One region of the Haloechinothrix sp. LS1_15 genome, then DNA from elsewhere that is predicted to be linked to it. Evidence: riboswitches for the same ligand, from Rfam matches in the RefSeq annotation. Region 1 holds a riboswitch; the other holds the start of a gene.
What was found. Region 1 has a riboswitch for cobalamin ahead of F8178_RS05505 (ribonucleoside-diphosphate reductase subunit alpha). Riboswitches for the same ligand answer to the same signal wherever they lie in the genome.
Positions count from the first base shown of each region.

Region 1 (4,742 bases):
ACGCGGCCGCGTCCGGGCGCAGCCTGCCCGACATGGGCTTCTATCTCGGGCTGGCGCACTTCAAGCTGGCCGTGATCCTGGAAGGGATCCACTACCGGTACACCCAAGGCGCGACCGTCGGCTCCGGCTTCGAATCAGTGGGTGCGGTCGTGGAACCGATCGTGGCGTCCGGTCTGGACGCGGTGAAGGAGAGCTGATGGATTTCGCGTTCGACGAGCGCACCGAGGAGTTGCGGGCGCGGCTGACGGCGTTCATGGACGAGTGCGTTTACCCGGCGGAGCCGGAGTTCGCCAGGCAGCTGACCCGGCGCGAGCACCCGTGGGCCACGGTGCCAGTGGTCGCCGAGCTCAAGCAGCAGGCGCGTGCCAGGGGGCTGTGGAACTTCTTCCTGCCCGGCGACGACGGTGCCGGGCTGACGAACCTGCAGTACGCCCCGCTGGCCGAGATCACCGGGCGTAGCCCTCGCCTGGCGCCGGTGGCGCTGAACTGTTCCGCGCCGGACACTGGCAACATGGAGGTGCTGTCCATGTTCGGCACCGAGCGGCAGCGGAAGGAGTGGCTGGAGCCGCTGCTGGACGGCCGCATCCGCTCGGCGTTCGCGATGACCGAGCCGGAGGTGGCCTCCTCCGATGCGACCAACATCGCCACCAGCATCACCCGCGACGGCGACGAGTACGTCATCAATGGTCGCAAGTGGTGGATCACCGGGGCGTTGAACCCCGAGGCAGCGGTATTCATCGTGATGGGCAAGACGGACCCGGAAGCCGATCCCCACCGCCAGCAGAGCATGATCCTGGTGCCGCGTGAGACGCCGGGGCTGACGATCGAGCGTGGCATGACGGTGTTCGGTTACGACGACAGCGACCACGGCGGACACGCCGAGCTGTCCTTCTCGGACGTGCGGGTACCGGCGGATAATCTGATCGGCAACGAGGGCGACGGGTTCGCCATCGCGCAGGCCAGGCTCGGGCCGGGACGGATCCACCACTGTATGCGTTCGATCGGCATCGCCGAACGCGCGCTCGAGCTGACCTGCCAGCGCGCGGGCGATCGCGTCGCCTTCGGTCGTCCGCTCGGCGAGCAGGGCGTGATCCGTGACTGGGTCGCCGAGACGCGGGTACGGATCGAGCAGCTGCGGCTGCTCGTACTCAAAGCCGCGTGGCTGATGGACACCGAGGGCAACCGGGCCGCGCACACCGAGATCCAGGCCATCAAGGTCGCCACCCCGGCCACTGTGGAATGGATCCTCGACAAGGCTATCCAGATCCACGGCGCCGCCGGGTTGAGCCAGGACACCCCGCTGGCCGAATGGTACGCGGGCATCCGCACCCTCCGCTTCGCCGACGGCCCCGACGAGGTGCACAAAGCCTCCCTTGGCCGCAAGGAACTCCGCAAACACCAGCGGACCGGCTGAGCCGCGGCCGTCCGCGAGATTCATCGCCACCCCCAAGCGACACGCCTATATGGGAGTCGTTGCTCCGGCGGCCCCAACATGTAGGGTGCATGCTGCCGATGGTTCACCGGGTGCCGCCGCACCCGGTGTGGCAACAGGGAACCCGGTGCGAATCCGGGACTGCCCCGCAGCGGTGAGTGGGAACGACCGCCGTCATCACGCACTGGGCGCGCCGCGCCTGGGAAGCGACGGCCAGTAGGAACGGCCGGCGTGGCCGAACGCCCGCGAGTCCGAAGACCTGCCATCGGTGCGCGCACCACGCGGTGCGCGCCGTCCGGGACCTCGAGGGTGGGTCCGCGCAGGCGATCCGGTGGCACCGGGAGCCGGCCGTGCCGGTGGCCGGGGTGGTCATCGCGCTCTCGCGCGCTCGCGTCGAGGTACCGGGCATCGTCGTTCGAGCTCGCGAGAGGAGAGCAACGGTGACCGAAACGCTGTACGCCGCACCATCGCCCCCCGAGGTGTCGATCGTCGACGCCGGGGGAGCGCGGTACCCGCTGGACGCTAGCCGGGTGCGGGCGGTGGTCGAGCAGGCCTGTAGGGACGTGGACGGGGTGGATCCGGCCGCGGTGCTGGACGCCTGTTGGCCGTGCCTGTACGACGGGATGAGCGCCGCGGAACTCGACGAGGCACTTGTCATGAGCGCGCGCACGCTGATCGAGACCGAACCCGGGTACTCCCGGGTGACCGCGCGGTTGCTGCTGGACACGCTGCGCGGGGAGGCACTGTCCTACCTGGCGGCTGCCGTAGCTGGCGGGTCGACCGCTGAGCGACCTGGCGCGTCGCACCGGCCGGATCAGGAGCAGATGCGTGAACGTTACCCCGGTTACTTCACCGCGTTCGTACATCGCGCCGTCGAGCTGGGCCAGCTCGATCCCGCGATGGCGCGGTTCGACCTGGCACGGGTGGGCGCTGCGCTGGTGCCGGACAGGGACCTCAGTTTCGAGTTCCTCGGGCTGCGCACCCTGTACGACCGGTACCTGCTGCACGACGGTGGGATCCGTTACGAGCTGCCACAGGCGTTCTTCATGCGGGTGGCCATGGGGCTGGCGCTTCGCGAGGACGACCCCGACCGCCGAGCCGTGGAGTTCTACGAGCTGCTGTCGACGTTCCGCTTCATGGCATCCACACCGACGCTGTTCAACGCGGGCACCACGCGCCCCCAGCTGTCCTCATGCTTCTTGACCACTGTAGACGACAGCCTGGACGCGATCTTCCGTTCGTACCGGAACAACGCGTTGCTCGCGAAGTACTCGGGCGGGTTGGGCAACGACTGGACGCCGGTGCGCGGGCTCGGTGCACACATCGCGGGCACCAACGGGAAATCGCAGGGCGTCGTGCCGTTCCTCAAGATCGCCAACGACACCGCGATCGCGGTCAACCAGGGAGGCAAGCGTAAGGGTGCGGCCTGTGCCTACCTGGAGACCTGGCACATCGACATCGAAGAGTTCCTCGAACTGCGCAAGAACACCGGGGACGAGCGCAGGCGGACCCACGACATGAACACCGCGAACTGGGTGCCGGACGAGTTCCTCCGGCGGGTCGTCACCGACGGCGAGTGGACGTTGTTCTCCCCCGACGAGGTACCCGACTTGCACGAGCTCTACGGCCACGCGTTCGCCGAGCGCTACCGCGCCTACGAGCACGCGGCGCGACGCGGCGAGATCCGCGTGCACCGGACGGTGCGGGCGGTTGACCTCTGGCGGCGCATGCTGACCATGCTGTTCGAGACCGGCCACCCGTGGATCACCTTCAAGGATCCCTGCAACCTGCGCTCACCGCAGCGCCACGCGGGTGTGGTGCACTCCTCCAATCTCTGTACCGAGATCACCCTGAACACCAGTGCTGAGGAGGTGGCGGTGTGCAACCTGGGGTCGGTGAACCTGGCCGCGCACCTCTCCGGTGCCCGGATCGACGATCGCCTGCTGGAAAGCACGGTGCGCACCGCCGTGCGCATGCTCGACAACGTCATCGACATCAACTTCTACACCGTTGACGAGGCACGGGCGGCGAACCTGCGGCACCGCCCCATCGGTCTCGGCGTCATGGGTTATGCCGAGACGCTGTTCGCGATCGGCGCGCCCGTCGACAGCGAGCAGGCGGTGGAGTTCGCCGACCGCAGCATGGAGTTGGTCAGCTACCACGCCATCGACGCGTCGAGCAGGCTGGCAGCCGAGCGGGGAAGGTACGAGTCGTACGAAGGATCACTGTGGAGCGAAGGGATACTCCCCATCGACTCGCTCCGGCTGCTCGCCGGATCCCGCGAGGACGGCGAGTGCGATGTCGACACATCGACCACCCTCGCGTGGCAGGCACTGCGTGAGCGGGTGCGGCAGCGGGGGATGCGTAACTCCACGGTGCTGGCCGTGGCGCCGACGGCGACCATCGCCAACATCTGCGGCGTGTCGCCCTCGGTCGAACCGGTGTTCCGCAACCTCTACGTCAAGTCGAACATGTCCGGCGAGTTCACCGTGATCAATCCGTGCCTCGTCGAGGACCTCAAGCGCCACGGCCTGTGGGACGAAGAGATCGCCGCTGAGCTCAAGCGGCAAGACGGCAGCCTCGCCACGATCGACAGGGTGCCGGAACAGCTGAAGCGGCTGTACGCCACCGCGTTCGAGATCGACAGCAGGTGGCTGGTCGAAGCCGCCTCGCGCAGGCAGAAGTGGATCGACCAGGCACAGTCGCTGAACCTCTACATCGACACGCCGAGCGGCCGCGCGCTCGACGAGCTGTACCGGCACGCGTGGCGCAAGGGGCTGAAGACCACCTACTACCTGCGCACGCGGGCGGCCACCCGCGTGGAGAAGAGCACGCTGGACCGCGCCGACGGTGCGCTCAATGCCGTCCCAGCCACGGTGACCTACTCCTGCGGCACCGGCGACGAGGACTGCGAGGCGTGCCAGTGACCGGCGCGCCTGCGATGCGGCGACACGCACCGCCCGCGACGAAGCGCAGTAGCCGGCCAGCCAACCACCGCGACAGCACTGTCAGGAGCATCACATGACGCCATCCGCCAGCGACGCGACCACCACGGACACCACGGACACCTACCCTGCGGGGGCGATAGGGCTCGGCACCATCGATCGGGGAGCGGCCCGCGTGACCGTCGACGACAAGTCGATGATCAACGCCCGTGCCGACGTCAACCAGCTACTCCCGCTGAAGTACCACTGGGCGTGGGAGAAGTACCTCGCGGGCTGTGCCAACCACTGGATGCCGACCGAGGTCGGTATGCACGCCGATCTCGCGTTGTGGAAGAGCGAGGACGGGCTCACCGGCGACGAGCGGC
Region 1 is NZ_WBXM01000003.1:60,769-65,510, forward strand. Features, by position in the region: gene F8178_RS05495 (phosphotransferase family protein) at 1-197, shown strand, start outside; gene F8178_RS05500 (acyl-CoA dehydrogenase family protein) at 197-1,414, shown strand; cobalamin riboswitch at 1,497-1,714, shown strand; gene F8178_RS05505 (ribonucleoside-diphosphate reductase subunit alpha) at 1,873-4,359, shown strand; gene F8178_RS05510 (ribonucleotide-diphosphate reductase subunit beta) at 4,454-4,742, shown strand, end outside.

Region 2 (4,742 bases), on a different contig from region 1:
CAGGCCCGCTCCGACCAGCATGGACAGCAACACGCGCGGCGCCCGGACCGCCTCGACGATCTGTTGCTCGGTGCCGCTCCAGCCTGCCTCCAGCGGCACGATCTGGCTCGCCAGGATCCGCACCACAACGTCCGGCGGGATCGCCAATCGACCGAAACCGAGCGCGAGCACCCCGGCACCAATCGCGGCCACGGCCAGCCAGACCATGACCGTCGCGGTAGACAAGCGCCCGAGTCGCCGTGTGGACCCGGCCCAGCTCGCGGTGGTCTCCGGTGTCCGGACCACCGGTTACTCCCGCAGGACGCGGTCGTAGCCCGCGGTACCGGCGTTGAGCTCGGCCCGCAGGATCTCGCGGATCTGCTCATCACTGACCGCCTGCTGGTCGTACAGGAAGTCGTAGTGCTCCCGGATTTGCTCCGGCAGGTCCACATCGATCCCGTCCGGGTGCAGTAGCTGCGCGAGCCACTGCCACATCAGCGGTGATTCGTGACTCGGTGGGTCCCAGCGGTAGCCACCCAGCGGTACCTGGTACACGCGGCGCTCGGTGACCGCGGTGAGTTCCCGCCAGGCCGGGTGTTCGGCGACGTCGTCGACGGTCGCATCGTCGAAGCTGCCCACCAGGATGACGTCCGGGTCCCACGCGGCGACCTGCTCCGGCTCGACGACGTGCCGCCCGGTGATCTCGGCGGCCGCGTTCGTGCCGCCTGCCAGCTCGATGTAGAAGTCGTTGTAGGTGTCCGACCCGGACACCCGGAGCTCCTCGGCCATGCGGTGGAAGTACAGCACCGACGGCCGCTGCTCCGGCGGGTCGAGTTCCGCCAGCTCGCGGCGCACCTCGTCGTGCCAGTCGAGGATCCGCTCGGCCCGGTCATCCTCGCCGATGGCGGCACCGACCATCTTGAGGGCGGCTTCGAGCTCGTCCTGGGTCGACGAGGTCAGCGCGGCGGTGGTCAGGCCCGCGTTCTCCAGTGGTCTGACGATCTCGTCGCCACGGTCGGACCATTGCAGCACCAGGTCCGGATCGAGCCCGGCGACGGTCTCGATGTTCGGCGCGAACGACTCGTCGGTGATGTCGCTGGGGATCTCTGAAGCCTCGGGAAAGAACTCGCCGAGGATGCCGTCCTCGATCGCCTTCGCCGAGCTCGGATTCATGCCTGCCAGACGGTCGGTACCGCCGTCCAGCGCGATCACCATCGCGGCGTGCGGGATCGGAATGGTCACGATCCGCGACGCCGGCTCGTCCAGGGTCAGCTGAGTACCGCGTAGATCGGTGAAGGTGACTCCCCCACCCGTACCGGCGTCACCGTCGCGTTGCGATGCGTCGCTCGCACATGCGGCGATGAGTAGTACTGAACACGCGGAAACGGCCGACAGAGAGTGTCGTAACGACACGGATACCGCATCCTTCCACTCATCTGTCGAGTCGGATGCTTTTCGACGACGTGGCGTCGACGAAGAGCCCCTCCTCGAGAGCTGCATTCGTCCCACCCGCGCAGGCGACCTGGCTCGTCCCCTCGGGGACTCACAGTTGCGGGACAGCGCCGGATTCACACCGGACTTCGCTGCACGCGTGGCTGGGCCAGGCTAGCAGCTCACCGCACGACGGTCGTCACCGTCGTGGGCATGCTCACGGTGTCACCGCGCCGACAGTCGGTGGTGGAGGTTCGGCTGAGTGGCCGACACTGGAACCACGTGCGAGCGCACCCCGTCCCAGGGTGCGACACAGGGAGGGTGCGTGGTGCAGGAATACGATCTCGTGGTACTCGGCGGCGGAGCCGCCGGACTCGCCGCCGCGTCGACCGGCGTGCGGCAGGGTGCGACCACATTGCTGGTCACGGAATCACCACCGGGCGGGGACTGCACGTTCACCGGGTGCGTGCCGTCGAAAACGGTGATCGAGGCGGCCGCGGCCGGGTTGCCGTTCGGCAGGGCCATGGCCAGGGCCCGGGAGGTGGTGGCGCGGATCGGGGCGACCGAGGACGAAAGCGTGCTGCGGGCACGCGGCATCGACGTGATGCGGGGGCACGCCCGGCTGCTCTCCCGCGACCGCATCCAGGTGGGAACGCGCGTGGTGCGCGCCCCGCGGATGGTGCTCGCCACGGGCAGCGCCCCGATGGTGCCGCCGATCGGCAACCTGGCGGACGTGCCGGTACTGACCACCGACACGGTGTTCGACCTGGAAGCCGCTCCGGACTCGCTGGCCATCCTCGGTGGCGGGGCGAACGGGTGCGAGCTCGCCCAGGCCTTCGCACGGCTCGGCATTCCGGTATCCCTTGTGGAGTCCGAGGGCACGTTGCTTCCCGGAACGGACCCGGATGTCTCGGCGCTGATCGGCGAGTCGCTGGCCGCGGACGGGGTGGACGTGCGGGTGGACGCGCCGGTGTCCTCGGTGCACGGCGATGGCCAGGAGATCACTCTGACGGCCGGCTCCGCGACACTCTCGGCGCAGCGCCTCCTGGTCACCACTGGGCGCGCCCCGGTGACCGCGGACCTCGGGCTGGACGCCGCGGGCGTAGCTACCGACCATCGCGGGTTCGTCGTGGTGGACCGCCACCTGCGCACCACCGTGCCCGGCATCACCGCGGCGGGCGACGTGACAGGCCTCTCCGGGCACACCCACGCCGCGTATGCGATGGGGCGCGTCGCGGCGACGGCGGCGCTGCGACGTACCAGGAAGCCGGTGTTCGGCACCGGCGCGATCCCGGAGGTGGTGTTCACCACGCCCGAGGTCGCCACCGTGGGCACGTTCGAACACGACGTCACCGATCACCGGGTGCGGGTGGCCTACCTACCGATGGCCGAGGTCGACCGGGCGGTGACCGCGGGCGCCACCACGGGGTTCGTCAAGCTCATCGCCGGCCCACGGCGCGGTCTCGGACGGCTCGGCGGCGGCAAGCTGCTCGGCGCCACCGTGGTCGCCGAACGCGCGGGCGAGCTGATCAGCGAGGCGACACTGGCGATCGACACCGGCATGTTCACCGGCAGGCTCGCCCAGACCATCCACCCCTACCCCACCTGGTCGATCGCGCTGCAGCAAGCCGCCGCCCAGTTCTTCGGCAGTCACGGCGGCCGCACCGCCCGCCGCGCAGGTGGGTGAGGGGGTGCGAGCCGAAGGACTCCCTGGGTACACACGATGCACCCAAGAGGCCCTTCGGCTCAGGCCCTGCGCACGACCGGATGGAGCCGAAGGGACCCTTGGGTACCACATACGCACCCGCGGAGTCCTTCGGCTCGCACCCCACCCAGGTATCCTGCCGGAAGCAGTGTCGGTGACAACCGACCACAGGCGAGCACAGGCGACGACGCCCGGCAAGGAGAGAGCATGGCCACGCGGGTTCCCAAGGAAGGCTCCGAAGCTCGTTACCTGCACCGATTCCCCGCGTTCGAGGAGTTGACGCAGTCGGAGGTCAACGCGATCGTGCGGGCGAGCACGCGCGCGAGCCTGCCCGCGAACTGGGCCCTGATCCACGAGCAGACGCCAGGGGATGCCTGCTACATTCTGCTGTCGGGCATCGTCGGGATCTACTCCGGGCAGGATCTGGTGGCCGAGCTCGGGCCAGGCGATGTGGTCGGGGAGATGGCACTGCGGCACGGGCGACTGCGTTCGGCGACCGTGTCGACACGAGAGCCGGTTGAGCTGCTGCGCATCGACGGTGGCGACCTCGATCGGCTGCTGGAGCGGGTCCCCGCGTTCCGCCGGGTGCTCGACACAACCGGCCGGGACGGCGACACGGCCGGCGCCTGAGACGGCGCGGCGGTAGTACCACCGGCGGGTCACCCGGGCTTTTCCGCCACCAGCAGCGCGTAACCGATCACCCCATCGGACACCGCCTCGCGCGCCAGCGCGCAACTGCGCAGCACCGCATCGACGTCGACCCCGGCCCGGTGGAGCTGCCCGAAGGAGGTCATGCGCAGCAGCCGGATACGAGCATCGATCTGCTCGACCATCCGCCGGATCGCGTCGTCGTGACGCTCGGTGTGCACCACGGCCAGCCCCGCCTGCGCCAGGATCTCCCGGTAGCCCTCCGGCGACCGGGCATCGGCGAGGCAGGCCACCCAGGCCCCGAGCGTGGCCAACTCGTCACCAAGCTCGCCCCCGGAGACGGTGACGTCGCTGATCCCGACCCGGCCGCCCGGCCGCAGCACCCGCGCGAACTCGGTGGCCGCGCTCGGCTTGTCCGGGAAGGTACACAGCGCGCACTCGCACATCACCACGTCGAAGGTGGCGCCGGGCAGCGGCAGGCTCTCGGCGTCACCGGCATGGAAACGCACCTTCGCCCGCAGGCCGGCGCGCTCGGTCTCGTCGCGGGCGGTACGCAGTGCGTCCTCGCCGAGCTCCACTCCGTCGACGGTGACGTCGTAGTCGGCGGCCAGCATGCGCGCGCTGCTCCCCCGCCCGGAGGCCACATCCACCACCCGGTGTCCCGAGCGCAGGCCGGTACGCTCAGCCAGCCGCCTGCTCAGCTGCAACCCGCCCGGGTGGTACGACTCGCCGAGCACCATGGCGACGGCGTCGTTGCCGTACGCCGCGGCGCAACACGCCTTGAGCTCCTCAGCGTTGATCATCGGACCTCACTTTCGAACCGTACGGCGAGTCGACGATCACCGGCCGCAGCTCGCGCGCGTTCGGCACCACCCCGTCGACCCGGACACCGGACATCTGCTCGCGCACCTGCTCGCGGTAGCCGACCGAGTTGTAAGCACAGAACGGGATCATGCGCCCATCCGGGGTGATCTCCTCG
Region 2 is NZ_WBXM01000008.1:205,393-210,134, forward strand. Features, by position in the region: gene F8178_RS14360 (iron ABC transporter permease) at 1-285, opposite strand, end outside; gene F8178_RS14365 (ABC transporter substrate-binding protein) at 289-1,221, opposite strand; cobalamin riboswitch at 1,478-1,604, opposite strand; gene F8178_RS14370 (FAD-dependent oxidoreductase) at 1,736-3,097, shown strand; gene F8178_RS14375 (cyclic nucleotide-binding domain-containing protein) at 3,323-3,745, shown strand; gene F8178_RS14380 (methyltransferase domain-containing protein) at 3,775-4,566, opposite strand; gene F8178_RS14385 (radical SAM protein) at 4,553-4,742, opposite strand, start outside.
Region 2: it holds a riboswitch for cobalamin, as region 1 does, so the genes downstream of both, F8178_RS14365 (ABC transporter substrate-binding protein) here and F8178_RS05505 (ribonucleoside-diphosphate reductase subunit alpha) in region 1, are expected to answer to the same signal.